4 regions of the Chryseobacterium gleum genome follow, and region 3 is predicted to be linked to each of the others. Evidence: riboswitches for the same ligand, from Rfam matches in the RefSeq annotation. Region 3 holds a riboswitch; each other region holds the start of a gene.
What was found. Region 3 has a riboswitch for cobalamin ahead of metE (5-methyltetrahydropteroyltriglutamate--homocysteine S-methyltransferase). Riboswitches for the same ligand answer to the same signal wherever they lie in the genome.
Positions count from the first base shown of each region.

Region 1: it holds a riboswitch for cobalamin, as region 3 does, so the genes downstream of both, EL165_RS10165 (TonB-dependent receptor plug domain-containing protein) here and metE (5-methyltetrahydropteroyltriglutamate--homocysteine S-methyltransferase) in region 3, are expected to answer to the same signal.
Region 2: it holds a riboswitch for cobalamin, as region 3 does, so the genes downstream of both, EL165_RS18025 (TonB-dependent receptor plug domain-containing protein) here and metE (5-methyltetrahydropteroyltriglutamate--homocysteine S-methyltransferase) in region 3, are expected to answer to the same signal.
Region 4: it holds a riboswitch for cobalamin, as region 3 does, so the genes downstream of both, EL165_RS09575 (acyl-CoA thioesterase) here and metE (5-methyltetrahydropteroyltriglutamate--homocysteine S-methyltransferase) in region 3, are expected to answer to the same signal.

Region 1 covers NZ_LR134289.1:2,222,916-2,230,411, forward strand. The annotation lists gene EL165_RS10145 (L-threonylcarbamoyladenylate synthase) at 55-603, shown strand; gene EL165_RS10150 (nuclear transport factor 2 family protein) at 710-1,054, shown strand; gene EL165_RS10155 (CCA tRNA nucleotidyltransferase) at 1,092-2,510, shown strand; gene EL165_RS10160 (YncE family protein) at 2,650-3,705, opposite strand; gene EL165_RS10165 (TonB-dependent receptor plug domain-containing protein) at 3,726-5,552, opposite strand; cobalamin riboswitch at 5,584-5,761, opposite strand; gene EL165_RS10170 (T9SS type A sorting domain-containing protein) at 5,897-6,874, opposite strand; gene EL165_RS26295 (hypothetical protein) at 6,826-7,209, opposite strand; gene EL165_RS10175 (helix-turn-helix domain-containing protein) at 7,365-7,496, shown strand, end outside.
Region 2 covers NZ_LR134289.1:3,977,071-3,984,566, forward strand. The annotation lists gene EL165_RS17995 (SCO family protein) at 1-196, shown strand, start outside; gene EL165_RS18000 (superoxide dismutase) at 377-1,051, shown strand; gene EL165_RS18005 (hypothetical protein) at 1,056-1,424, shown strand; gene EL165_RS18010 (MbnP family protein) at 1,629-2,459, shown strand; gene EL165_RS18015 (cytochrome-c peroxidase) at 2,452-3,501, shown strand; gene EL165_RS18020 (transporter) at 3,513-4,460, shown strand; cobalamin riboswitch at 4,552-4,738, shown strand; gene EL165_RS18025 (TonB-dependent receptor plug domain-containing protein) at 4,848-6,881, shown strand; gene EL165_RS18030 (YncE family protein) at 6,878-7,496, shown strand, end outside.
Region 3 covers NZ_LR134289.1:263,945-271,440, reverse strand. The annotation lists gene metE (5-methyltetrahydropteroyltriglutamate--homocysteine S-methyltransferase) at 1-1,773, opposite strand, end outside; cobalamin riboswitch at 1,948-2,133, opposite strand; gene EL165_RS01210 (Lrp/AsnC family transcriptional regulator) at 2,329-2,790, shown strand; gene EL165_RS01205 (hypothetical protein) at 2,867-3,409, opposite strand; gene EL165_RS01200 (VOC family protein) at 3,484-3,861, opposite strand; gene EL165_RS01195 (alpha/beta fold hydrolase) at 3,866-4,693, opposite strand; gene EL165_RS25725 (bacteriocin-like protein) at 5,017-5,160, shown strand; gene EL165_RS25720 (bacteriocin-like protein) at 5,185-5,331, shown strand; gene EL165_RS01190 (helix-turn-helix domain-containing protein) at 5,748-6,455, shown strand; gene EL165_RS01185 (hypothetical protein) at 6,496-6,876, shown strand; gene EL165_RS01180 (hypothetical protein) at 7,177-7,496, shown strand, end outside.
Region 4 covers NZ_LR134289.1:2,091,513-2,099,008, reverse strand. The annotation lists gene EL165_RS09590 (XAC2610-related protein) at 1-650, shown strand, start outside; gene EL165_RS09585 (HD domain-containing protein) at 652-1,242, shown strand; gene EL165_RS09580 (DUF4932 domain-containing protein) at 1,295-2,668, opposite strand; gene EL165_RS09575 (acyl-CoA thioesterase) at 2,831-3,214, opposite strand; cobalamin riboswitch at 3,330-3,509, opposite strand; gene EL165_RS09570 (hypothetical protein) at 3,544-4,344, opposite strand; gene EL165_RS09565 (ATP-binding cassette domain-containing protein) at 4,375-5,037, opposite strand; gene EL165_RS09560 (fibronectin type III domain-containing protein) at 5,492-6,436, shown strand; gene EL165_RS26635 (T9SS type A sorting domain-containing protein) at 6,455-6,559, shown strand; gene EL165_RS09550 (endonuclease MutS2) at 6,623-7,496, opposite strand, start outside.

The sequences.
Region 1 (7,496 bases), 2.0 Mb from region 3:
CCCAAAACTCACAGATTTTCTACCTTTATCCACTCTTTGAATTCACTTACAATTATGGAACATATTATCGAAATATTAAAATCCGGCGGAACGATTCTTTATCCTACAGATACCATCTGGGGAATTGGTTGTGATGCGACCAATATAGAAGCTGTCAATAAAATTTTTGAAATCAAAAAGCGTGAAAAGAATAAATCCATGATCATCCTTGTGGAGTCTGAGAAAAGACTTCAGGATCTGGTAGATGTTCCTGAAATGGCCTGGGAAATTATTGATCTCAGCGAAAAGCCGGTAACTATTGTTTATGAAAACCCGAGAGGTTTGCCTAAAGAGCTTCTTGCTGAAGACGGAAGTATAGGAATCCGTCTTGTAAAAAATGATTTCTGCAAAAAACTGATTACAAAATTAAACAGACCTCTTGTATCTACTTCAGCCAATTTCAGTGGCGAAAAAAGCCCTTTGAAATTTTCTGATATTTCTCAGGAAATGATTGATCTTGTAGATTATGCAGTGGAGGAAGACAGAGAAAAAGTTTCAAAATATTCAGGTTCTTCGGTAATTAAAATATGGAATGACAACAGGATAAAAGTTCTGAGAGAGTAATTATTCTGAAGCTGCCTGTTTATTTTTAGAGTCTTGTCAGTTCATCTTGGCAGGATTTCTTTTTTTTAATTCTATCTTTGCAAACTCAACTCATAAACTATTTGCTATGGATCATCAAAAATTTGCTCAAACGTGGGTGAATGTCTGGAATTCTCATAATTTAGAGGATATTCTGTCCCATTACGCGGATGATATTGAGATCACCACTCCTATGATTGCTATGGCCACAGGTGGCAGGGAAAGTTCATTAAAAGGAAAAGAAGCTGTCCGTGAATATTGGAGAAAGGCACTGGATAAATTTCCGGACCTTCATTTTGATCTGATCCATTCTACGGCGGGAGTAGATTCGGTAGCATTATTTTATAAGTCGATTATGGATAAACATGCTGTGGAAGTCATGTTTTTTAATGAAGATGGAAAAATTAGTAGAATGTATGCTCATTATGATTAATGGGTAACATCGGTAGAAATTGACACTGTTATTAACAATGAAAATTAATCTTAATCAAAATAAGAATTTAAAACTTTTTAAAATCATTTCTGAAGCAGCAGAAAGGAATCACCAGTCCGTATACATTGTAGGCGGTTATGTACGTGACCTTCTGATGAACAGAAAAGCTTCTACGGATATAGATTTTGTAACGGAGCAAAGCGGTATTGAACTTGCCCAAAATGTAGCTCAGGATATAGATCCGAAATTGAAGGTTTCCGTATTCAAGACCTACGGAACAGCCATGATCAAATATAAAGAGCTTGACCTTGAATTTGTAGGAGCCAGAAAGGAAAGCTATACAGAAAACAGCCGCAAGCCTGAAGTGGAGGGCGGAAGCCTGGAAGATGACCAGAAGAGAAGAGATTTTACGATCAATGCGATGGCTATCTCTTTAAACAAAAATAATTTCGGAGAACTGATCGATCCTTTTAATGGAATTGATGATCTTGAAAAAGAAATTTTACGAACTCCGCTGGAACCTGCGCAGACTTATTCTGATGATCCTTTAAGGATGATGAGAGCGGTGCGTTTTGCTTCTACTTTACATTTTAAAATTGAGGAAAACTCTCTGAAAGCTATCCAGCAGGAAGCTGAAAGAATCAGGATTGTTTCTATGGAAAGGATCATGGTAGAATTCAACAAGATCATGCTTTCTGAAAAACCTTCTGTTGGTCTTAGATTAATGGAACAAACCGGTCTTTTAAAGCTGATTATTCCTGAACTGATTGAACTGAAGGGTGTGGAAGAAGTGGAAGGACAAACACATAAGGATAACTTTTACCACACATTGGAGGTCGTTGACAATATTTCCGTGAATACAGATAACCTTTGGCTGCGTTGGGCTGCCTTGCTTCATGATATTGGAAAAGCTCCAACCAAAAAATTTGTGGAAGGAACAGGATGGACGTTCCATGGACATGAGTTTTTAGGCTCAAAAATGGTTAAAACACTTTTCCAAAGACTAAAACTGCCGTTGGGAAGTGACATGAAATATGTTCAGAAAATGGTAAAGCTTTCGTCAAGGCCCATTGCTCTGATCACTGATGACGCTTCAGATTCTGCTTTAAGAAGACTTTTATTTGATGCCGGAGAAAACCTGGAAGATCTTTTCACCCTTTGCAAGGCAGATATTACCACGAAAAACTCCAGAAAACAGGAGAAGTTCAAAAAAAACTTTGAATATGTGGCGGTAAAAATCAAAGAAGTGGAAGAAAAGGATCAGGTAAGAAACTTCCAGCCGCCTATTACCGGTGAAGAGATTATGGAAATGTTCAATCTTAAGCCGGGCCGTGAAATCGGTATTTTAAAGGAGAAAGTAAAAGAAGCAATCCTGGAGGGTGAAATTCCCAATGAAAAAGAAGAAGCTACAAAGTTTGTAATTGCTGAAGCTGAAAAACTGGGATTAACAATATAATTCAAGATTATAAAATATAAAAAAATCCGGCGTGATGTTCCATCACGCCGGATTTTTTTGCTTACTATGAAAACAAAGCCGGCCGGTTTCTTCGAAACCGGCCGGAAAAAAACACAAATGATGAAAAAATAAAAAATTATTATGGGTTTACAAAAGTTCCGTTAGCACCGATACCTCCTGTTTTCACGGTAACAATCTTACTTCCTGTAGCTGCTGAGTATATAACCATTTCGCTTTCTTGTGTAAACTGCTTTACGTCAGAAGCAAAAATTCTTCCGTCAATAACATTAAATCCATACAATGTAAAATAAGGACCACCATCTGCAGCTGTTAATAATGGACTGGAAGGAACTGTCGGAGCAGTTAAGCTTGTTGTATACACCTTATTGGCTGAGCTGAAATATAATTTATCATTATCAATCTGAAGGTTGGTTGCACTTGGAATTCCTGTCAGTGTAATTACCGGTGTAAGGGTTCCGGTACCTGAAATCTTATAGATATAAGAATCTGTAGCTGTTGAAGAAATTGTATAAACATTGGATTTGTAAGAGACAGTATTTCCAATCTGACCATTCGGAACGGTAATTTCAGTTTTGCTGTCGTTGGAAGTATTGATATAAGTAATCTTGTTTCCATATCCTGATGAAGCATTCTGTACGAAAATATTTCCTCCCGCTTCTACTGTTTTATCAGAAACTTCAGTCATGTTAATTTTGCTTACAAATGAATAATCAGAAGCTTTATACTTAGTTATACTTTGAGTATTTGCACTGAAATTAGTGTTAGCAACATAGATAAAGTCATTAGCGAAAGCAATTCCTCTCGGATTATCAAGCTGTTGTGTGATTACTCCCAATTTCTTAAATGTGTAACGGTCTACTACAACAATTTTGTTTGAGTTATTCAAAACAAGATAAGCTTTATTCCCGTTAAGGCCAATCGTCTGAAGAACATCACCCAGGATCTCTTTATTGTTGTTATAACCATATACATCATCCTGCTTAAGGCTTAAATCTCTCGTAACGAAAGTTACTTTAGCTCCCTGGCTGTTAAAATTACCTTCATTAGAGATAAAATATCCGTTCTGGTAAGTGATCGGAGAAACGTCAAACTCGGCAGAGTCACTTGTACATGAAGAAATATTAAACAATAGTACCACTGCAAATAAGACAGTTAAAAGTTTAGTTATTTTCATAATTTATTCAATTTTAATTATTAAAAATTTATTGCTGCGTACACACTATAGTTTCTTTTCGGTAAAGGATAGAAAGAAACGGTTTTATAGTAGGTATTGGTTAGATTATTCACTTTAAATCCTAAAGTATACTTTTTTGCCAGAGTTGCAGAAACACCCATATTTAAAAGAAAATAAGGATCTATAGCCTCTGACCTTTTTTCATCACTTGTGGTGTAGGTAACCCCGTTCAGCAGTGACTGGGTAAAAAATTTAAAGAAACCATATTCATAATCCACATTAATGTTTCCTCTGTGTATAGGAACATAAGGTCTCTGCATGTTGGTTTCTTTATCAATAGATTTTGCATAATAATACCCTGCATTCGCCCGGATTTTATGATTTCCCAACTGCTTGCTGAATGACAGCTGAGATTCCAGCCCGTAAGATTCTGCTTTATTAACATTAAAAGCCTGCCAGTATCCTTTAGCGGTTGGCAGCCATACAATAAGGTCTGTAATATCCATATAATAAGGAGAAAAGCTAAGCCTGAAATCTCCCATTTTGAACTCATTAGTCATATCTACCTGAGTTGAGGTTTCCGGTCTTAGGTCTTTATTTCCACCCGGTTCATAGTAAATATCATTAAATGAAGGATATCTGAAGTTTTTGGAGACGTTAATGCTCACATCATACCATTTTGCAGCGCTCCATTTTCCGGAGAAAGAATACATTAACGGTGATTTTACATCTTCCACAAAATCTTTTTTAAATCCACCTTCAAAACGCAGATCTTTCGTTGCAAAATATCGTAATAATCCTGAAACTGATCCTATATTTCTGCTGACACTGGATATCCCGTTCTGATAACCTTCTCCCTTATTGACCTGAAATTCTCCTATTAGATTAAAATTCCATTTTGAATTCAGGAAATAATTAAAATCATTTTTAAAGATATAATTTTTCCCTGTTCCACTGCTGGATTTAGGTTGGGTCAACGAACCAAAGTACTGGAAATTTTCTTCTGTATAAGCGGCTTTTAAGGAGTTGCTGAACTTTGTTTTGTTCCAGTCCCAGGAAAGGAGGCTCCTTACGCTCTGCGTTTTATATTTAGTTTTTGTTCCTGTTTCCTCATACACAGGATAATGCTGTGAAGAATCAAAAAACTGGCTCTGCCATGAAATTTTATGATCGTTCGTAATTTTATAGGATGCACCTACATTGAACGTTGTATTGTAATAATTCCCGTTTCTATTGATGTAGTTAAGGTCACTTACCTTATAATCATTTTCACTTACAGAATAATTTCCTGAAGCTTTAAAACTGAACTTATCATTGCTGTAAGAACCTTTTATAAAATTATTATAAGTATTAAAGGAAGCCACTTCAGAAAACAGGGAACCATGAAAGCCTTTATTAAAATCAAGGGTATTATTCAGGTGAATGCTTCCCCCAATGGCTCCGCTTCCATAGACAACACTTCCGCCGCCGGCTTTTATTCCGATCTGATCATACCCGAACAATGCGATATTGTTGATATCTCCCTGCCCGAGAAAATTGGAATTGATATTAATTCCGTTCCATACAAATGCAGTCTGCTGGGCGGTAGTTCCCCTGAAAGAAGGTGAAGAAACAGCGCCGCGGCCATTTTCCTTAATAAATACCTGTGACTGAAATCTCAGAAGTTCCGAAAGGTTGCTGGAGTTCTTCTCAGCATCCTCTGCTGAAATTATTTTTACGGGATGAAAAAGCTTCACCCTGTTCATCTGATTGTCGAAGACATAAATAGTGTCAATGGTTTTCTCTTGTCCAAAAAGAAAACAACCATAAGATGAAAAAAGCAGTACTAAAGATCTTTTTATATCCATACCTTTTTACTTTTCCTCCGAAAGCAATATGTTTTTTGTTATAATCCTGGCAGGTCTCCTGACTTTCGCATTCTGCCCCTTCCCGTTGTTAAACAGTGGCTTTTTGCAGAAACTTGTGTTGCGATTTACAGTTGCGGGGACAGTCCGGGAGTTACACCCGATTCCCTTTTCATTCCAAAATACTGGAAACCAAAATTTTTGCAAAGATAGTTTTTTATGTGTATTCACCAAAAAACCGTGCTTCGCCTTAAAAATGTTATCTTTTGGGTACGTAAACAAAAAAGAACAGCCGTTTTCAATATTGAAAACAGCCATTCATCCCACTACTTTACTATTTATATATGTTATTTTTTGATAAATTTATAAGTTTGTTGCTTTTCTCCCTTCACTGAATATTCCAGAATGTAAGCTCCTTTTGACAAGGATGAAACATCAATTTGTCCTTCTACAGTATTGAATGATTTCACCCTTTGTCCAACCAAGTTATAAATTTCTGCCTTCTCTATTTTTCCTGTGCCTTTAAAATATAGAATATCAGTAACCGGATTAGGATAAATATCCATGTTGTTTTTTTCTTTTACCTCATCATTCACTGATAAATATTCAGATGTATCCAGATAAAAAGCAACCATTTGATTGGAAGCATTCACACCCATTCCGGCAATTTTCTTCCCATCCTGAGAAATAGCCAGAGGAAGTCCCATCGTCACTCCATTGGTGGCAATTCCTAAGGATACCGCATAATCATTCAGATTAACTCTTCCGGTGGCAGAGGTCCATATAAAACCCTCGCCAGACATTGGAGGTGCTCCGAATGCTCTGTAATATCCAATAACTTTAGTTCCATCCCCTGAAATTCCTGTTGCGCCTCCCTTGAAACTGAATGATGCATTAGGATGCGTAATATAAGTAAGTCCGCTTACTGCATTCCAAACATAGGGATTAGGATTGGCTGAACCGATGATCGTACTTCCGTCTGCGGAAATACCTCCCGCTTCTCCAACATTATTTCCATTGTTATCTGTAATAAAACTTTCCACTCCATCCTGCCATTTCGCACCACTTCTGGTACCGTTTGATTCGTCCTGCCATCCTACAATTACCGTTCCTGAAGCATTGATTGCGTTTGCCCTGGAGCTTCGTCCCTGAACAATACTTCCCAGATCTACCATTCCGTTTACTTCATCCCATTTCACAGCATGTGCGTTAGCTGCCGTCAGGAATCCCAGCCCCACAATTGTACTGCCATTAGCTGTCATTCCCCAGGTAGAACTTACACTGCCATCCCAGCCGGTAGGAACCAGCCCCCCCTGTTTACCCATGTGGCCGTAGCTACATCATAAGTCGAGATTTCATTGAAACCTGTTGCAGCATTTGTAACGGAAGATGAGATCTTGGTCCCGTCATTCGAAACTATGGTTCTGCCCGCAGCAGGATATCCGTTTGATATTGAACCTATCTGTACAAGTCCTCCCGATGCATTCCATTTATATATAGCTCCTGCACTTGTATGCAAGCTTACCACTCCATTATCTGAAACAGCTCCTACATTATAATTTCCCAAGCCTATTACAGTAAGCTGAGCTTTCACAATACCCAATTTCAGAAAAAGGCAAGCTGTTAATATTTTCATTGACATTTTGTAAAATTTTTTCATATTTTATTATATTTAGATTTTTTAATTGGTGAAAACAATATTAATATAATATTTACCACACCCAAAGAAATTGACTTTCATAATTCGTGAATTTCAAAAGAATATAATTTTTAAAATATTAATAATCAATCAGATAATAAAATATTATTTTGAATATGGATTTTACCCGAATTATTCAAAAAAACACAAACAACCCAGTATTCATTCAAAAATTATTTGATCATAGCAAAGAAATTCTCCTTGTTATTTTCATTGGCTTTTCCCTTATTACCAATGCACAATCCGGT
Region 2 (7,496 bases), 1.9 Mb from region 3:
GAATCACAGCGGAATGATTGCTCTGGTAGATCAGCAAGGAAACATCCGGTGCAGATATAATAAAGAAAATATGCCGATCCTTTATTACTCAGGATTAAATTATGAAGATCCGGAAGGTAAAAAACCTATGCTGACGGGAAAATACCATCCGGACAGGGAAATCCTGATTGAGGATATTAAGAAATTATTAAAATAGAGAAGAGGGAAGCCGGAAGCTGGAAGTTATTCCAGACGATGCAGCGCTGGCGATTTTTGAGATGGCTGTAAAGATAAATAGAAGTGATGAATTGATGTTATGACATTGATTACTTCCAGCTTCCATCTCCCATCTTCCAGCTTAAAAATAAAACATTGTTCAACCATAAACAAAAAAGTTATGAAGATTATGAAAATAGCTGCCTTAAGTGCAGTTTTTGCGGCTCAGTTTGCACTGGCTCAGTTTAAGCAGACCCCTCTGCCATATGCTTATAATGCACTGGAAGGCTCTATTGATGCACAGACTATGGAAATCCATTATTCGAAGCACGGTGCAGGTTATACAGCCAATTTAAATAAAGCTATTGCAGGAACTCCACAGGAAAAAGAAACGTTGTTTCAGATTCTTTCCAATGTATCAAAATTGCCTGCGGCAGTAAGAAATAATGCTGGAGGGCATTATAACCACGAGTTGTTCTGGACGGTTCTTACGCCTCAGAAAAATACACAGCCTTCTGCAAAATTGGCAAAAGCAATCAATGAAACTTTCGGAAGTATGGATGCTTTTAAAGAAAAAATGGCAAAAGCAGGAGCAGACCGTTTCGGTTCCGGTTGGGCATGGCTTTCTGTAGATAAAAACGGAAGACTATTCGTTTCCTCAACGCCAAATCAGGACAACCCTCTGATGGATGTCGTAGAAGAAAAAGGAACTCCTATCTTCGGAATTGATGTCTGGGAACATGCCTACTATTTAAAATATCAGAATAAAAGAGCAGATTATCTTACCGCAATCTGGAATGTTACCAACTGGAAAGAAATCAGCAGAAGATATGACGAAGCTCTAAGCAAGAAATAATCTGATGAAATTATTTTACAGCATACTTTTTACTTGTTACATGGTGCTAAGACCTTTGGTGCCCGTAGTAGAGTATGCTGTAAATTATGATTATATCGCTAAAGTTCTCTGTATTAATAAAAACAGACCGGAGATTCACTGTAATGGAAAATGTTATCTGAGTAAAGAATTGGCTAAAACCAATGACTCAGAATCTTCCCCTTTTCAGAAACTCAAAAACTCAGGACAGAAAATACTAGATACTTATATTCTTCCTGAAACTACAGCGATCAATACTACGGAAAGACGTCCGTTTTTCAGTTTTAATTTCACTTACGAAACAGCCTATTCTTTCCTGTTTCTAACCCATATTTTCAAACCACCGGTTTTTTAAGTTAAAACTATCACTATTCAATCGTAAAAGTCACAAAAGCTTATTTAAATTATAAATCTTTGATTTTTAAAAGCTTAAGTGTTCTTGTTATTCTGCATAAAGCTTATCACTTAATATAGCTTAAGTGTGGGAATTTTTGTGCCTTTTACAGTAAAAACGATGCTGTTGCAGCAATTCAAATTAATTCAACTTAAAAAATCAACAATGAAAATTTCTCAATTTTTATCACTATTCTTTAGTGCCTTTATTTTATTATCCTTTACAGCCTGCGAAAGTAGCAGGGATGACGAAAATTCACAGGATACTACGCCCGGAAAACTTCAGATCAAGTTTGAAAACGGATTTAATAACGTAGGAGACATCGTCCTGAATCAGACTGTTCAGACCTCTTCCAACGGTCAGAAACATAATTTTTCTGCTTTGAAATACGTCATCAGTAATATAGCACTGATAGACGAGAACGGAAACGAGTTTAAATACAATGAAAACAATCCTGATAAAGGTGCATTTATTGTCGATCAGGCAGATGCCGTAGCCGGAATTATCTATCTTAATCTGGATGGTATTCCGAAAAACAATTATAAAAAAATAAGATTCGGATTGGGAATCAGTCAGAAAGCCTACTTATTAGGCCAGGACGGGCAGGCTGAATTCTGGACGAAAGCCAAGCAGAAAGGAATGTCCTGGTCATGGGCTGCCGGCTACGTTTTTGTAAAGCTGGAAGGGAAATATGGTACGGATGCTCCAGCTAAAGAATTCATGAATCATACCGGAAATATGGGCAATACTGCAGCCAATAATACACCGGACCTTTATCGGGAAATCACATTGAGCTTTCCTACAACAGCAAGAGTTACAGGACAGATTCGTCCATCTGTTCACATTCTGGCGGACCTGAACCAATTTCTGAGCGGAGATAAAGCACTTACTCTTACTGCAGCCAATGACATGCTGATGGGTTCAAACCAGCATCTGGTAGACGTTACCAATAATCTTACAAAAATGTTCAAAGTAGACCACGTTCACAATGATTAATTTTTTTATCAAAACGATACTGGTTCTGCTTGTATTTGTATTAAGCTGTATTTCATGTTCCGATGAGGTAATCCAGCCATTGGAAAAGGATGAAGCCTACAACCTGCAGTTTCCGTCTTATTTTCCGGAAATGACTTTTAATCAATCAGCCAATCCGGTGACAAAAAACGGAGTGGAGCTGGGACGAAAACTCTTCTATGAAGGCAGGCTTTCCAGGAATAATACCATTTCATGCGGCTTCTGCCATATCCAGGAAAATGCTTTTACCCACCACGGCCATACTGTAAGCCATGGCGTGGATGACCGAATAGGAATCCGGAATGCTCCACCTATTCAGAATATGGCTTTTTTGAAACGATATATGTGGGACGGTGTGATTCATAATCTGAATGAACAGCCCATCAGCCCGATTACCGACGTGAACGAAATGGACAGCTCTATACCGGAAGCCATTTCGAAAATAAAAGACGATCAGAAATATAAAAAACTGTTCAGAGAAGCATATGGAGACGAAACCATTACCGGTGAAAGAATTCTAAAGGCATTATCACAGTTTATGGCTTCTTTAATCTCTGCAGATTCAAAATATGACAGATTCAGACAGGGAAAAGAACAGCTGACAGCAACGGAATCTCAGGGAATGGCAGTGTTTAATCAGAAATGTGCTTCCTGTCATAGCGGAGAACTATTTACTGATGAAAGTTTTCGAAATACAGGAATGTATTACAATACAGAATTCAAGGATGCCGGACGTTACAGGGTTACTCTCAATCAGGTCGACTGGATGAAATTCCGGGTTCCAAGTTTAAGAAATGTGGAATATACTGCACCTTATATGCATGACGGAAGGTTTTACACTTTGGAAGCAGTACTCAATTTCTATTCAGATCAGGTGGAAGATAATCCCAATCTTGATCCCCGTTTGAAACAGAACGGTCATGTAGGAATTGCCATGAACAGTCAGGAAAAACAATCGATCATTGCATTCCTGAAAACATTATCGGATAAAAGTTTTATATCCAATTCAAAATTTGCAGAATAATTTATAGAAACATGAAGAAGATTATAATGATACTAAGTTTGATCCTGTTGAATCAGTATCAGGCAAAAACCATAAGAGACAGTGCTTATAGCACTCCGGAGACCTTTAGCAGATTCGATTTTGATGATGATTGTGATGCTTGTGGTTGTGCTGCAGGAAACGGATCTTCCGGTTTTGAATCTTTGCTGAATCCACAGTTTATTGGAATCAAATACTTCGCCCAGCATTACAAAGCCAAAGAGAATTTATTTGTAAAAGACCTTACGCAGGATCATTATTTTAATACCCTGCAGCTTTGGGGGAAGATTCCATTGACGAAAAAACTGAGTGTTTATGCGAGTCTGCCCTTCCATTTCCATGAAAAGAAAACGATGCAGGGAGATATTAAAATCAATGGGATAGGAGACCTGAATCTGATGGGAATTTATCAGCTGATGAGTTCTAAAGATAATTTCCATCATCTGAGCGGAGGCTTGGGTGTGAAAATTCCTCTGGGAAAATTTGATGAGAAAGGAGCATCCGGTGTCAATCCAAGTTTTCAATTGGGGACCGGAAGCTGGGATTATCAGGCCGCTTTGAATTACAAATTTCAGAAAAATAAGGTAGCAGTATTGGTTAATACAGACTATACGATCAAAACAGAGAACAAGAAAAATTACCGTTTCGGCAACCAATGGAACTATGCTGCGACAGGTTTTTATCAGGTTGCCGAAAACGAAAAATCTATATTCTCTGTAAAAACCGGAGTTCAGGGAGAAGTTTATGCTCAGAATAAACAGTTTGATGAAGCGCTACCGAATACTGCAGGAAGTGCCTTGTACGGAAAATTAGGCTTTGAAGCTTCCTACAAAAAGCTGAGCCTGGGAAGTGAAATCATGCTTCCCATGTACACTCATCTGGCAGGAGGAGATATTGAAGCCAAATCAAGATTCAGTATTTTTCTGAATATTGGAATTTAAAAAGAAACTCTTGTTGAATCATGTTAAAGCTCCTTCGGGAGCTTTAATTGTTTATAAATCATGATTTTAGTTGGGTATTAGGAATAATTATTTATCTTTGCCGGAATTTGGTGAGCCGTAAAAAGCTCTTAAAAGGGAATCCGGTGCAAATCCGGGACAGACCCGCTGCTGTAAGCTCCGCACCAAAGTTTTTGAAGAATATATCCACTGTTTTTAGGAATGGGAAGGATTTCAAAAATGGAGTAAGTCAGAAGACCTGCCAGATAATAATCGTTTGACGCTTTCGTGGAATAAAGCTTAGGACATCAATGATTCTGTGCAGTGACAGCTGTGCTTTATCGTTGTATTCTTATATCCATTAGCGTCATCATTATCCTAAATGAGCTAATGGTGGCAAAACTAACTACTTCTGCAATTCATAAAGCTGTTTTCACCATACTGGTGTTAACATCTCAGCTTTTGTTTTCCCAAACTAAGAAAAAAGACAGTCTTCAGGAGGAGACTATTAAAGGAATCAATCTTTATAAAAAGAATTTTAAAGAAATCCTTCCTGCACAAACATTACAAGGCGAGCAGCTGGAAAGGTTGAATAGTCACTCTGTTGCTGACGCTTTACGGTATTTTTCAGGTGTCCAGATTAAAGACTACGGCGGATTAGGTGGTTTAAAAACCATTAATATCCGGAGTATGGGAAGCCAGCATGTAGGGGTTTTCTATGATGGAATTCAATTGGGGAATGCCCAGAACGGACTTGTTGATCTCGGAAGATATTCTCTGGATGATCTTGAAGAAATATCATTATACAACGGACAGAAAAGTGAGATTTTTCAACCTGCAAAAGATTTCGGTTCTTCAGGATCTATTTATTTACAGCCTAAAACTCCTCTGTTTAAAGGAACAAGAAAAACCAATCTTGTGATAAGAGCCAAAAGTGCTTCCATAGATCTCTTTAATCCTTCATTCAGGCTGGAACAGAAGATTTCAGACAGAGTTTCTGCCAGCTTCAGCGGAGAATTTATGCAGAGTGACGGAATTTACAGGTTCCGGTATGCCAAGAAATACCCGGACGGCCAGCAGGCATATGATACCATCGCAAAGAGACAGGACTCAGATATCAAAGCAAAACGTTTTGAAACTTCTCTCAACGGAACTTTAAATAACGGAAGTTGGAATATCAGAGGGTATGGTTATATTTCAGACCGTGGAATGCCGGCTCCCATTGTGAATGGCCGTTTTGGAGGAAGAGGAGCGAGACTTTCCGATGAGAATTATTTTGTACAGGCCAATCTTAGGAAAAAGCTGTTCCCGAAATTCGAAACTCAGCTAAAAGCTAAATTCGCTTATGATTATACCCATTTTATGGATACGGTTCGTTCGCAGTCTATTATTCATACTGATAACACCTATATTCAAAGGGAGCTTTATCTTTCTTCATCTAATATTTATTCAATTACTCCCAATTGGGATGTCAGTCTGAGTGGGGATTTTCAGTACAATAATCTGGATGCTAATCTGGATAACTTTTCTTATCCTACACGGTATACCACATTGGTAGCCCTGGCAACAACCTATCAGTGGAACAGATTCAAAATTCTGGGAAGCCTGTTGGGAACCTTTACATTTGAAGAAGTAAGGAAAAACAAAAGGCCGGGAGATGCCAGAGAATGGACGCCAGCCGTATTTATGAGTTATCAGCCGGAGATCATTCCTGAGCTTACCCTTAGAGCATTTTATAAAAGAATCTTCAGACTTCCAACCTTTAATGATCTGTATTATACCAATATCGGGAACACGTATTTAAAACCTGAATTTACCAATCAGTATGACCTTGGATTTACCTATCAGAAGAATTATACCAATCGTTTCTTTAAAACCTTTTATGCTAAAGTAGATGGTTACTACAATAAAGTACAGGATAAAATTGTAGCCGCTCCCAACGGAAGCATGTTCCGCTGGCTGATGATGAACCTTGGAATGGTTGAAATCATTGGTGCTGATGTGAATGTACAGACAGAACTTCAGCTGGGAAAAGTAACTCTTAGACCTTTGCTTTCCTATACTTATCAGAGTGCAAGAGATGTGAGTGATCCTGAAGATACTTTCTACAAAAATCAGATTCCTTACACACCATGGCATAGCGGATCTTTCAGTCTGATGGCAGATTATAAAGACTGGAGTTTCAATTACAGTGCAATGTACGTGGGAGAAAGATATGATGTGAACCAGGACAATATTCAGTACAATTATGTGCAGCCCTGGTATACGCATGATCTCTCTGTTCAGAAAAAATTCAACTGGGCGAATCATCAATTTAAAGTAAGCCTTGAGATGAATAATATTTTCAATCAATACTATGATGTGGTCATCAATTATCCGATGCCCGGAAGAAACTTTAAACTAATTCTAAACTTCACCCTATGAGAAAACTAAACTTTTATTTTTTATTTCTTGTCTTAGCTTTTCTTACGTCATGCCGTACAGATGATATTATTGTACGCCAGGAAGTGGTGGAAGGGCTTCCCTCAGAAAATACAGCCATAAAAGGTTTTTATATGCTGAATGAGGGCAATATGGGAAGTAACAAATGTACCCTCGATTTTTTTGATTATACGAAGGGAACTTATTTCAGAAATATTTATGCGGAAATCAATCCCAATGTGGTAAAAGAACTGGGAGATGTGGGAAATGATATTAAAATCTATGGTAGCAAACTCTATATTGTTGTTAACGTTTCCAACAAAATTGAAGTGCTGGATGCCAGAACCGCGAAACGTATTACTTCAATTCCTTTGCAAAACTGCAGATATCTTACTTTCAAAAACGGGAAAGCTTATGCCAGCAGCTATGCCGGCCCGGTAGCGATTAACCCGAAAGCCCCAAAAGGAAAAGTAGTGGAAATTGACACAACATCTCTCACTATCAAGCGTGAAGTTGTAGTAGGATACCAGCCTGAAGAAATGGAAATTGTAGGAAATACATTATTTGTAGCCAATTCCGGAGGATACAAAGCGCCTGATTATGACAATACAGTTTCCG
Region 3 (7,496 bases):
CGCCAATGCAATCTGTTTACATGTTTCCGAACGTGGCTGATCATCGCGAACGAAAGACCACTGTAAAATCGTAACAGGACCTGTAAGCATTCCTTTTACCCATTTCCCAGTCTGGGATTGTGCATACTGAGACCAGTAAACCGTCATCGGAGTTGGGCGGGAAACGTCACCGAAGATTACAGGAGGCTTTACACAACGGCTTCCGTAACTCTGCACCCAGCCGTTTTTAGTAAATACAAAACCTTCCAGCTGTTCTCCGAAATACTCTACCATATCATTACGCTCAAATTCTCCGTGAACCAGCACATCAATCCCGATGTCTTCCTGCCAGCGGATTGTTCGCTGCGTTTCTTCTTTTAGTAATGCGTCATACTGTTCCGCTGTCAGTTCTCCTTTTTTGAATTTTGCTCTCCAGCTTCTGACTTCTGCAGTCTGCGGAAACGACCCGATAGTTGTTGTCGGGAATAAAGGAAGCTGCAATACTTTTTGCTGCTGTTCTTTACGGATTCTGAAGGGATTGATTCTTTGGGCGTCTTTTTCAGTAACTGCATTTGCCCTCTGCTTCACCTGATCATTATGGATAAGAGGAGAAGTTCTTCTGCTCTCAATTGCTTTTTTATTTTCTTCAAATGCTTCAGGAATCTGTTTACTTTCCGTTTCTGACGCCAGTTCTTTAAGCGTTACTATTTCCGTTACTTTCTGTTTGGCAAAAGCCAGCCAGTTTTTAATTTCAGGATTAAGACTGGTTTCAAAATCAAGATCACAAGGCGAATGCAGCAGTGAGCAGGATGGTGCAATTAAAATTCTTTCAGAACCTAATTGATTCACTGCTTTTTTTATCAGAGACAATGACTTTTCATAATCATTTTTCCAGATATTCCTTCCGTCAACCACTCCTAATGACAGGCTTAGGCTTTCAGGAATAACGTCCAGAATATCATCCAGTTGTTCAGGATTTCTTACGAGATCTATGTGCAACACATTCACAGGAAGTGAGACAGCCAGGGATGTATTATCTTTTAACCCTTCAAAATACGTGGCAATAATAAATTTCAGTTTTGGAAAACGTTTCCTTATTTCAGCATATACAAAATGATATGTTTCTTTTGCCTTCTCTGTTAAATCCAATGCCAAAAAGGGTTCATCAAACTGAATCCATTCTGCGCCCTGATCCTGAAGTTTGGTTAAAATCTCCGAGTATACGGAAAGAAGGTTTCCGGCCAGATCCAGCTTATCAAATCCTTCTTCTTTTTCTTTTCCTAACAACAGATAAGAAACGAGCCCGATAATCACCGGCTTGGCATTGATCCCTGCCTGCTTTGCTCCTGCAAATTCATTGAAAATTTTGTCTGAGCTTAGTTTAAACTGCTGGTTTTTATAAAATTCGGGAACAATATAATGGTAATTGGTATCGAACCATTTGGTCATTTCCATCGCTGTAATATCCAGTCCTTCTTTCTGATATCCTCTTGCCATGGCAAAATAAAGATCCAGCTCAGAATTATTCTTTTTAAGGACTATTTCGTGGTAACGTGACGGGATTGCGCCTACCACAAGGCTCATATCCAGAACCTGATCATAGTATGAGAAATCATTACACGGGATAAGATCTATCCCTGCTTCTTTCTGAATATTCCAGTTTTGATTGCAGATATTTCTGCCTGTATTCAGAAGTTCTTCCGGAAGGATTTTACCTGACCAATACTGCTCGCAGGCTTTTTTGAGTTCTCTTTTGCTACCAATACGCGGGTAGCCCAGAATGTGAGTTTGCATTTTTTAAACTTTTATATTAAAACTTGATGTAAAGTCTTTTTAAATGCTTCTTAATGCTTAACGAATAGAAATTTCAGGAAAAATGGCATAGCAGACACTACAGCTTCCCACAAGAGAAAATGTACTTGTCTGATATATCATCTGTATGACCTAAAAGCTTCAGACCGCGAAAGCAATGTCAATTCAGTAAAGGCAGGTCTCCTGACTTGTAACAGTTTCTGTCATCCTTCCCGCTTTTGGCAGTGGATATGCAAGGACAGAAACCTTTGGTGTGTTACTTACAGTTGCGCGACAGCTCGTGATTTGCACACGATTCCCTATTAATTTACGTTAAGTAAAACCTTTTCTGTTTGATGAAGTATCTCTAAAGAACTGTACTTTTACTTTCAACAACTGTCTTCTGTAAAAGTTTTTAATTTTGGGTAAAATTAATAATACAGAATAAAGTTTTAGCTAAAACAAAATAATTAAGCAAATAAAACTTTATAAGTTATAATTAAAAGCATATTATCCTGTATATTTGTTTGTTTTTATAATTTTAAAGAATAATATTCTGTGGAACAACTCGATGATAAGGATTTACAGCTGCTCAGGCTGCTCCAGAAAAATGCCAAACTGACCGTAAAAGAACTTGCTAAGGAAGTAAACCTCTCTGCTTCTCCGGTTTTTGAACGGGTAAAAAGGCTGGAACAGGAAGGCTTCGTTAAAAGATATGCTGCCGTTCTTGATGCAGAAAAGCTCAACCGTGGTTTTACCGTTTTCTGTCAGATCAAGCTGAAAATTCATGACAGATCAGTCGGCTATGATTTTGTAAAAGAAATCCTGGAAATAGAAGAAGTTGCCGAATGCTATAATATTTCGGGGGATTTTGATTTTCTTCTGAAGGTGCAGGTAAGAGATATGAAGCATTATCAGGATTTTGTATTCAATAAACTGGGCTCTGTAGATTCTATAGGAAGCACCCACAGCACTTTTGTGATGGCTGAAGTAAAAAACAACCATGGATTGACAATATAAACTTTATTAAAGTTCACATTACAAATAAAAATCCGTCAAATAATGACGGATTTTGTAATATTTTTTGTGGCTCATATTAATTCACTGCCGGATTGATAACTTCTGTTGTTAAACTTAATGATTTTAACAGGCTTTTACTGTCGAACTGCAATGTGACATAATGTTTACCTTTTTTGAAAACAAGTTTTGATCCTCCGGGGAATTCGCTTCCTGCTCCCATTTTCTGCGTCTTTGTACCATATTTACTGAACTTTGTTTTACAATCCTGCAATGTACTTTTGTTCATGATAAGACCAAAAGGAAGCCCTTCTACTACTACAGGTCTGTTGTCTGAAGTAACGAAAAACATTTCATTAACTGTATGATCCTTTCCTGGGCTGGTATACATTTCAAGCCCTGTCTTCATTGGCCATTTCACATATCTTTCTTCATTGGCATCTTCATAAAAAACTGGCTTTATATTCAATGCTTTTGAGATTTTATCGGTTGTCTGCGGGAAAATAAATTCTGAATTGCTGTCTAATAAAGAATTTAAAGCTGCTGTTTTCTGGGAAAATGCAGTTACACTTAATGCCAGAAAAAAGATGGTTACAATGAAGGTAAAAGGTGTCGTTTTCATAGTTTAATAAAAATGATTCGATGGCTAAAGGTATTAAAATTATACAATTCAGTATATACCTGCTATGAAGAAACTCAAATTTCCTGATGTTGCTGTAAATTAAAAACCGTTCCTGCCGGATCAGTAATCCAATGCATATTTTCAGGGAGCGACTCAATTTCATCACAGGTTTCCACTCCGTTTGACCGTAAATATTGTGTTGCTGCTTCTACATCAGGAACCGTAAGCTGTAACCAGGTTTCAGAGTGGGTGTAATTGTCTACACAGTCTAACCAGATCACATTATTCCCGAACTGTACTTCATGAGTCCTTGAAACGGTAGGATTACTAATCGGCTTTTCCTCTACTTCCAGTTTTAAAATATCTTTATAAAAAGCAACGGTTTTTTCATATTTACTTTTAGGAATTTTTATGGCGATATTAATTCCTGCCTGAAATTTTGGATTCATCATCAAACTATTTTAAAAAATTATTCAGATAGCTCAGAATTGTTGCGGTCTGCATCATCACAGTGACATGGCTTTGCCCCGGAACAATTGCCAGTTGAGATTTCGGCATAGCTCCCATATCAGCAGAAACTCCGCCTCCTAATAACTTATAGGTTTTTGAAAGCTCGGTTTTATCCAGTCCATCGTTATCACCAGCAATGATTAAAACGGGTACCGGAATTTTAGAAATATTATCATCCCCCAGATCAAAAGGTTTTCCGGCTGAGGCCATCATCTGCTCCAGGAATTTTGTCCATTTTGTTTTATCGGGTGCTACAGCGGTATAGGCGGTATGCAAGGGACTGTTTGTAAAGAGATCAGGTTTCATTCCTTCAAATGCTTTATTGACTTCCGGCAGCCAGCCGCTGCTTTTATAGGTTGATGAAATAATTACCAGATTATTTAATCTTTCCGGGCTTTGTATTGCCAGCTGGTAAGCTACTTCCCCACCAAAACTATACCCTGCCACATCAGCCTTATCAATTTTCAGGTAATCCATTATCTTTGTAACATCACTGGCCAGAACAGCGTGTGATAATTTACGTTCCGAGAACGGCGTGTGTCCATGTCCCTGAAGTTCAACGGCAATTACTTTTCTGGTTTTAGACAGTTCAGGAATCAGCTCTCCCCAATTCATATCAATGGTCATAAAAGCACCATGCAGCAGTACAAGAGGCTTTCCATTACCATATACTTCATAATACACCTTGATACCGTTAACGGGCGCATAACCGCTTTCCGATGGTTTTACTTTTTGTGCGGATACCATACATGTAGCGGACAAAACAATTATCATCAACAATGATTTTAACAAGACGGAGAATTTGAATATACTTTTCATAATAAGAGTGAATTTGATAATTAAAGGTATTCAAAATTAGCAAGTTCTTATGAAACCCAACTTGCCACAAGACAAGATTTATTATGCATGATCATTCTTTATTTACTCATTCAATAGGTAATTTGGCCCTGGCAACAGATATTATATTTTATTTATTTTCAGGAGATTAAAAGCAAATTATTATATATAATATTGATTGAAAGTAAATATTTTCACAATAATTCTACAACAGTTGATAAAAATTTACTAATTTCGGAAAGTACTAAATCTAAATTATTATGAAAAATTTAAAGAAAATCGAAAGACAGGAATTGAAAACAATTAAAGGAGGTATTGACTGCAGAGGTGGCCAGTTATGCTTAATTGGTGGTAAATGGCAATGTATGCCATACGACGGATGCGGCGGTGGAAACCAGCCTTAATTAGTTTAAAAAAATTACTTGACTATGAAAAATTCTAAAAAAATCACAAGAGAACAGTTGAAAAGTATCAACGGAGGAGCTTTAAGCTGCTCCGAAGCATGCTGCCCGCCACCAGGGATCAAAAGATGTCCATGGGTAGTCTGTGTAGCACCATGTGAGATATTAAGTTAAAAACCGGATTCTCCAGATAAGGCCTGCAATTGTATAAATTGCAGGCTTTTTATTTTTTTACATATTCCAATCAGCCTTCAGTATTTTTAGTATAAAAAAACATTGAAATATTCCCGATAAGCCCTCTGAAGATCAAGTTATTTTATATACATTTATATAAGTGTTTAAATCAAGCTGCAAAGTAGTTATTGCATATCACATCTACTCTACTTTGATTTGATTTACAGGTTCATTTATCTGATTTATACATTTTCTTATAGAACAGATTAACCATTTTTATTGAGGCTTATTTTATGTACGTTATAACAGACCAATTAAAAAATTTAGGATTCAGCATCAACACATTGAATAATGTAATACAAAGAAATAATAATAAAAGAAGTTTTAATACACTGGAGTACTTCTGTATTTATATTATGATAGAAGACATCACATTGGAAATAGAAAACATTCCGTACTTCATAAAAGGTGGCCATATTGCATTTTTAGGACCTCAGAAACAGATTGTATTTGGTGAAACCAAACGTGGCGAAGTTTATCTTATCACATTTTCTTCCAGTTTTTATGAAAGATCTGCAAAAGACAGTATGTTTCTCAATTCAAGACTTTTTTTTAATTATGATTCTGATGTTTTCATAGCACCTTTCGAAAATATAAAAGAAATGAATATTGTTTTTATGGGAAGAATGCACAGTTTTCAGCATAAAGACGAAAGTCTTTATATTTCAGCGGCTCATAATGCTATTGAAAGACTGATTCTGGATGCATTTCTCCATATTCCTGCAGAAACACTGAAAAAAGATGTAAAACTTGATTACCTCCATTACGTCAACCGGTTTAAAATCCTTTTGCAGCGTGACTACAAAAAAGCCAAGAAGGTTTCCTACTACGCCAATGAGCTGAATATCACCCCAAGAAAATTAACGGAGATGACTGAATATGTTCTGGGAAAAAGTGCTAAACATATTATTATTGAAAAACTCATTAATGAATGTAAAAAATCGCTTAGCTTCTCCGGATACAATATTTCTGAAACCGCTTATGAGCTGGGATTCAGTGATGAAGGAAATTTTAGTAATTTTATTAAAAAACATACAGGAAAAAATCCCTCAGAAATGAAATAATATAAAAATAATATTGTATTTTTGGATAAATAACAAATAAGTGAAAAATTCATATATGGGGATAAGATGTATTTTTTCAGTAGTATTCTTTTTTGTTTCCGTAAACATTTTTGCTCAGGCAGATGATGTTCAGATAAATGTGAGACTCTACCCCACACAAATGCTTGCTGTTGGAGGTGACAGTGAAATGATTGATGAAACGAATGAAACCGCCCAGCCGGAAATTAGTTCTGTAACCATTTCAAGTCCGTCCGGTTTTCAGTTAGGAATTCAGCAGAATGAAAATGAAGAGTATAATCTTATCAAAAGTCATCATGGGGTTATAGAAAAAAAATTCATCATAAATCAAAAAATAGATAAAATTATAAAACAGTTTAAAGATAAGTCTACTTTTATGATGTTAACTTTAATCTCTCAATAAGCCGATCTGGAGCACATTCGTTATGTATTAGATATTATTTTTTTTAATTTTTGATGATTTATTTTTAGTAAATTCATAATAATATAATATTCGTTTAACAACATTAACAAGTTTTTTAATTTTTAATTAACTAAAATCATCATATTTCTTTATAAAATACACTTTATTATCAAGTTTTTTTCCAAAACCAAATTTACAAATCTTTAGTACTTTTTCACAAAATGAGTACCTGTAGCTCTGTCTAAATTTGCACCTGAAAAAAACAAGAATTAATACACTAATAAAAACTCCTGTTATTTTATGAAGAAATATATTGTAGCCTCCACGTTACTATTTGGTTTTGTTGCATTAAAGGCTCAACAAACCGTAACTTTAAATGTTAGACTGAAGCCTATCCAAACCCTTATCGTTAATCCATCTCAAAATGTAGTTAACTTAGACTATAAAACCAAAGATGACTATGCAAACGGAGTATCTTCTGTAAATGCTGACCATTTAAGTATTTATAGTACCGGTGGTTTCCAGGTTAAAGTGAAAAGTGCGGGCTCAGCTTTACAAAGCGGTGCTAAAAATATCGATGCCAATACTATTCTTATCAAAGCCAGTGCAGGAACTGATGG
Region 4 (7,496 bases), 1.8 Mb from region 3:
CTTTATGCTTTGGGCAATATCAGTTTGAAGTAAAAAATGTATCAAAGAAATATAACGCGATTATCCAGGTAGAAAATTGTAATGATGGCCAGTGTGGGGGAAAAGGAACGGTAGAATTGTTTGATAACAATAACAACAAGGTACAGAGTTTTGTTTCTGATAATCTTGTTTTAAATCCGGAACAGGGACAAAAATTGATTCCAGGGAAACTGATTCCTCTGACCAATGACCAGCGTTCAGTAATTATAGATGACTTTAATTTTGACAGAACCAAAGATGTGGCCATAAGAAACGGGAATATGGGAAATTACAGCTCGGCTTCTTATGATGTATATGTATTCAACAGCACAAGAATGGCATTTGTAAAAAGTGAAGAACTTACAGACCTGGGCTCAAATTGTTTTGATTTTTTTGAAACAGATGCCAAACGCAAACGTCTTATTTCCTACGGTAAGTCCGGTTGTTGCAGGCTTTTTACAACAGAATATGCTGTCATTCCGAACAAAGGACTGGATAGAGTCCTGGAAAAGGAGGAAGATATGACCAATGAGAATCAGGTAAAGGTAATAACAAAAGAAAAGATCAATAATAAATGGATTACCAAAACCAAGGTATATCCGGCAGATCAGTATAACAGAAATAAAAAGTAAGATGAAAATTCAGAAAGAAATCGATTTTATCCTGGCAGTGGATGCCTTGAAAAATGTGCAGCGAAGAAACTACAATGCCGATGATTCCCGAAGAGAGAATACAGCAGAACATTCGTGGCAGATTATTATCCTGGCCCAGATCCTTTATCCATATGCTAAAAATCGTGCAGACATTGATTTGCTGAGAGTAATAAGAATGCTTTCTATTCATGACCTGGTGGAAATAGAAGCCGGAGACACTTTTATTTTTGATGAAAAAGCAATGGTAGGAAAATTCGAAAGAGAAAAAGCATCTGCCCAGAAGATCTTTGGAATTCTGGATGAACCTTTACGTACAGAGTTCTTTAACCTGTGGCTTGAGTTTGAGGAAGAAAAAACGCCGGATGCTATTTTTGCCTGTGGGATTGACAGAATCATGCCGTTTATTTTAAATTCCCATACTGCAGGAAAAAGCTGGACTGAAGCAGGAGTAACGGAAAGGCAGATCCGAAATATGCTTGAAAATGCGATCAGCAGAGCATCTGATGAAATGGGAGAGGCTTTTGAGCTTTTACTGAACAGAAATCTTGAAACGGAAAAGGTTTTGAAATAATTTTAAAAAGACACTGCTCATTTGTGAACAGTGTCTTTTTATAAATAGCCTTTTACGAGGATAGTAACAAATAATTATCAGGGTTTAATAAGATTCCTTCCTGAGAATAAAATCCTGTCATACTGCTAAAGACATAAAACCTCAGTTCGAAATTTTTATAAGGACTGTCCAGTTTAAATTTTACTTCTTTTCCATCTTTAGACCAAACCGGATTTTTGACCATAATAATGGTATTGCTTGTCTGCTTTCCATCTACATATTCAAATAGTCTCAACTGAAGAGTGGCTGTCTTTTTCATTGGTTCTGTGAATTGCACCACCATATTGTTTGTATCTGCTTTCTTAAAATCTTTATTGTTGGCATTGACAATGGAAGGCTGTGAGATTCTCTTTCCTGTTTTCTTCGTCCATTTTAATAATGGAGCATACAGTTTGTCCAGACTTTTATGCTTTTTGTAAAGTTCAATAACCTTTTCGGAAAATAAATTCTGAGCAATGAAACCACGTCGGATATTCACTTTATGATAGATAGCGGAAAGACTATCCGTTTTTTCCTTTGGAAATTTTTCTCTGATAAATAAGTCATAAACAGCCCATGTCATATACTCATTAAATGAATTGATCCCAGGATATCCTGAGTTTTTATCCCAATTTGCCAGATTGAAACTTGCTGCTATTTCTTTTGAGTATTTATCTGAAACAGGGTTTACATAGCCATGATCAATTTCTGAAAATACAGTGTGATTATCAAGAATCCTTCTTGCTAGATTATCTTTTAAATTTCCAAGGATAAGATCTTCTCCGATATTAGGAAAGTCAACAGTTAAGGAGCTGTTAATATCTCTATGGCAATTCTGTCCGCCTACCAAAGGAGAAATGGCGATAATATATTTCTTATCTCCTTCATTGGCTGGTTTTTCTGCTATTTTATCCAAAAAAGCATAGGTATCATTGATGTAATAATACTCTTTATAGTTATCAATTAAGGTATTATAAAACTGTTGATGATTTTTATAAAAGGTTCTGTAATTTGATTTCTTCACAAAATCATTAATCAGTTCCAGGTTTTCATCCACTTCTTTAGGGCCAAATGAATTGAATGCGAAATCTCTTTTAAGCATACCTGCATTATCAAAAGAAAACGCATAAAAATCAGTTCGGAAACCCAGGAATTTTTTCCAGTCTTTTCTGGAATAGTTTACTTTTTTTAGCAGAGGGTGATCTTTTACAGGCTCAAAATAGGATATAATTTCATCATAATACGGAGGAATTTTCTGAACATCATATGGATCTGTCTTACCGTATTCTGTGAGTGCTAAAATAATATTTCCCAGTTCGTAGCTTTCCGGGAGTTCAATTTTTACGTCTTTTTGTGCTGTTAGGGATACCGAAAGGATGAGTGTAATGATTAAAATAATTTTTTTCATGTAATATTAGTTCTTCTATAGTTTAGGGAAATAGTAGGAATAATTTCCTGAGGGCTAAAATTAAAGAAAAATGTAATGAATTCCAATCAGTGTTTAATGAAGATATATTATAGTGTTTTGGAAAATATTCGGGCGGCCAAAGGCCGCCCGAATATTTAGTATTTATAGTATCTGAATTGGTTTCTTGAATTCATCAATCGCTACAAAAGTAAAATCACCTACAATTGCTTTTTCTCTTTCGTAGGAGTACATCTGCTCAGTGTAAATTTCAACATTTACTTTCATACTGGTTTTTCCCACGTAGGAAACTTTCCCGATCAGTTCCACAATAGTTCCGGCAGGAATAGGTTTTTTGAAATCGATCTTGTCACTGCTTACCGTTACCACTCTTTTTCTGGCAAAACGGGTTGCGGTGATAAAAGCTACTTCATCCATCAGCTGCATAGCAGTACCACCGAAAAGGGTATCGTAATGATTGGTTGTGTTAGGGAAAACCGCTTTAAAGATTCTGGTTTCGGATGCTTCAATTCTTTCTTCTGTAGTCATATATCATTATTAATTAAAGCGAAATGAGAGATATCAAAACAACAGAACAATGACAGGAACTATGGGAATTCCTGAAACAATTCATCAGATCAATACAACTTCAGATCGCGAAAGTTACATGTTTAAGAAAAAGGCAGGTCTCCTGACTTGTAACATCATTTATCTCCTTCCCATGCCTCGCACAGTGGATCTTTGATAAAGACTTCAGTTACTTACAGTTGCGCGACAGTCCGTGATTTTCACACGGTTCCCTTTTAATCTGCAGTGATGCAGAACCAATTTCTGTGATGAATAAGTATAAAAACTTTTCGGATGCAAAAATAATGAATTTATTCCGGATTATGGAAAATAATCTGGCTGATTACCCTTCCTTTCTTGATGGTCCACAGAGTTGTATATCTGTTTTCACCTGAACCGTTGATCATATAAAGAAAAATATTATCGTTGTCCAGGGAAGTTACTCCAACATTCTCAAAATCCATGGTAGGCTGGAACATATTTTTGATAGCTTCTCTTACAAAAACGGAACCTCTTCCTGGCTGTTGTACTCTGATTGATTTGATTTCAGTCATTCCTTCGGGAAGATCATTTCCGATTCCCCAGGGTTTTACTTTATCAATGGTAAGGAGTTTTCCTTCCGCATCTTTTTCCTTTTTACGGTATCCTGCATTGGAAGGATAAATATCAATTACTACTTTGCTTCTTTGGGCAATAGGAATTTTAGGATCAGAATTGTCTGTGAAAATAAGTGATCTTCCGTTTTTGGATTTGGAAGGGGTATAGGCGGGAAGCTGGTCAATATAAGCAATACGCTCTTTATTCACCATTCCTTCTTTATCAAGTGTTTCATAACGTACAAACGGTTTGTCATCATCCTGTTTTTCCGGATATTTGATCCATATCCATTCTGTTTCTCCAGGAGCAGGCTTTACATAAACGAATACATCGCCTTTGCGCATACGGATCTTGTCCACAATTTTTCTGTAATTGTCTTTATGAACCCGCACATTGGCATATCCTTCTTCAGCTTTTACCACTCCGAAAGGAACTTTATTCTGCCCCTTTACAAAGGCCAAAGAAAAAATACTGAAAGCAGATAAATAGAATGCTTTGTTTATAAAAGTCATCATGATAATTTTTTGATCCTTCAAATATATAAATTAAATGCTTTTCGGAAGATAATTATACCGCCGCAGTTCATTTAAATCTTGTATTTGTTTCAGATGGCCGTCGGAAAGCAAATATATAAGTTCACAAATGTCCAGAACATCTTTAAAATTATGATCAGAAATAATAAATCCTTTGTGTGCTGACTCCTGAAGTATATTTTTCTTTAGTTCTTCAGTAACCTTCGGAGAAAGACTGTGAAATGGCTCGTCCAGTAAAATAAAATCTGCTTCAGAATAAATAATCATCAGGGTTTCAATAATTCTCTGCTCACCTTTGGAAAGGTTTTTAGGTTTATCATGAAGAAAAGGATGTACAAACTCTGAATTAAAAAGTAATTCAGTATTTCTTTGATTACAAAAAAGAGGAACCAGGTTTTTGATTTTTATATTTTTGGGTAAAAAGAGGTCCTGCGGCAAGTAGGAGATTCGTTTTTTTCTGTCGGAAATGTTTTTTAAAATAGTGTTGTCATATTTTATAAAATGAGTATCACCATATTCAGTTCCGAAGATGATTTTCAATAGTGTTGATTTTCCGCTTCCATTTCGGCCTAATAAACCTATGATTTGTCTTGTTTCGCATCCTATATAAATATCCTGCAGAATTTTCCTTTCATTAAAAGATTTTGTTACGCTATCAACATGCAGTCTGCTCATAAAAATAATATTATAATTTTTACAATAATCCCAGATACTATTGTTCCTGCCCAAAGAAACGTCCTTGAAAAACCTGAATTGGCATAAAAGTAATATTCATTTTTAAACCTTACTTCATAAGTAAAGTAATGGAGAAGAGGTAAGATTAAAAGAAAACTTAATCCAAATGTTTCAAACCTGTGGGGTAGCAGAAAAGAAATAAGTAATGAAAACAATAAGGCGGGGATCAGTATCTTTTTATAAAAGATCCAAAGAATAGTAAAGTTTCTGGCCACGTTCAATACTTTATGAATAGTTGTATGATATCTATTATCCGAATTTCAAATGTATTAAAAAGAAAATAAAGACAATATATTACCATTTTCATCACTTAAAAAAAATGATATTCTGAACACTTCATTAAATTTTATTTAAAATTTGACTAAATTTGATATTAATATTTTAAGCTATAATCATGAAAAAACTAGTTCTATTATTTCTTTTGTTCATTATTTCATTTTATAAATGTAATGTATTGAAGGGGAAAGAAAATACAATTGCATTGTTGCCGCCGCCAGCAAATGTTACGGTTACGGATATAACCCCTACGAGTGTTACCGTTTCCTGGACTCCTCAAATTGGTACAGGAAGTACAGTATCTTATAATAAAGTTGGTCTTCCAGGATCAGGTGGTACAACTTATACTACAAGCAGCAGTATAACTATTACTAATTTGACACAGTGTACTACTTATGAAGTAAAGGTAAGTTATGTGCAGGCTGGAGGAGGATATTCAGCTCCTGTTATATTTACAACTCCTATGTGGTACTGTATGGAAAATTCTACAGCAACAATTACTCCTTATCTATATGCATCAAATGTAACACTTAATGCAACAGACCTACCTGCAATGGTTAGTAATTCAACAGGAACAAAAGCTTATGCAGATTATCGTTCGGATTCTACTCGCAAAGTCAAATTAGTTCGTGGAAGCAGCAACAATACTATTTCTGCTACTAAAGCCGGACCAGCTGCTCAAAATCCAACAACTATAGGGATTTGGATTGATTATAATGGAGATAGATCTTTTGACTCTACCGAAAGAATACTCTACTCAAGTAATAGTACAGATATAAATCCTGTGGCAACTTTTAGTGTACCCCAACAAGCTGGACAAGTAGACTGTAAAGTTGCTATGAGAGTCATATCTAATACAACACCTTATTTTTCAAATTGTGGACCTACAGCAGAAATACAGGATTATGAAGTTGAATTTATTGATGCTGTAAGTTTGAATGTTAATGAACGTGAGATAGTAAATCGTGAAATAAATACTTATCCCAATCCTGTTGCTGATATTTTAAATTTTTCAGGGGCTTCAGAAATAACAGATTATGAAATTTATAACGCCGCAGGATAGAAATTTGGAGAAGGGAAAATTTATAATTATAAAATAGACGTACATCATTTACCAAAAGGAGTTTATTTTATTCAGCTGAAAGACAAAGAAAAGATAGCCCGATTAAAATTCATTAAGAAGTAAACAAAGAGAGAATACCTTCTGGTATTCTCTCTCTTTATTTGCATAAATTAATCCTTAGATTAATTAAATTCTTTCAAGTTCATCTGCATCAATGGTTGTTTTGAAAGTTCCGTAATTGACGATTACTTTATTACGTGAGATTTTCTCAATAGTTCCAACACTGGTGCTTCCTGTAATACGGACACGCTGCCCGACTTTCATCCACACAGCACGGTCAGTTTTACGTTTTTCCTCCAGTCTTTCATTGGTCTCAGCAATTTTTTCAATCACTTCTTCTTTTTTCAACTGTTGGGTAATTTTTCTCTTAACAACCTGCAGACGTTTGGATTCATCCTTATCAGTACCTAATTTTCTGAATTTTTCCTGCTCAAGAAGCTTCACAAAATCTTTTACAACATCCTTTCTGGATTTTCCTTTGGTATAGCTGTCGATAAATGCTTCGATCTTATTTCCGAACTGAAGCTTACGGTGTTCCTCTTCATACAGCTTCTGGAAATTGAACAGTTTCTGCTGAAGCTGGTCATTAAGCTTCTGAAGGTTATCACGTTTATCCTCTACAGATTCTTTTCTTTCCGCAAGGTCGGATTTCAGTTTCTCAACCTCAAATTTCTCCTGCTGCAGTTTTACAATGGTTTTATCAAGATTAACAATATCGTGCTCTACCTTTTTCTTGGCAGAATGGATGATAAATCTTGGAATTTTATTCTTTTCTGCAACTTCAAAGGTAAATGAACTTCCTGCCTGTCCTACTTCCAGCTTATACATTGGTTCCAATGTTTCTTCATTAAAGAGCATTGCTGCGTTTTGGGCATTTGGGAGCTGTTCTATCACCAGTTTGATATTCGTATAGTGCGTTGTAATGATGGCAAAACTCTTTTTATCATAAAAAAACTCCATGAAACTTTCTGCCAGCGCACCTCCCAGCTCAGGATCAGAA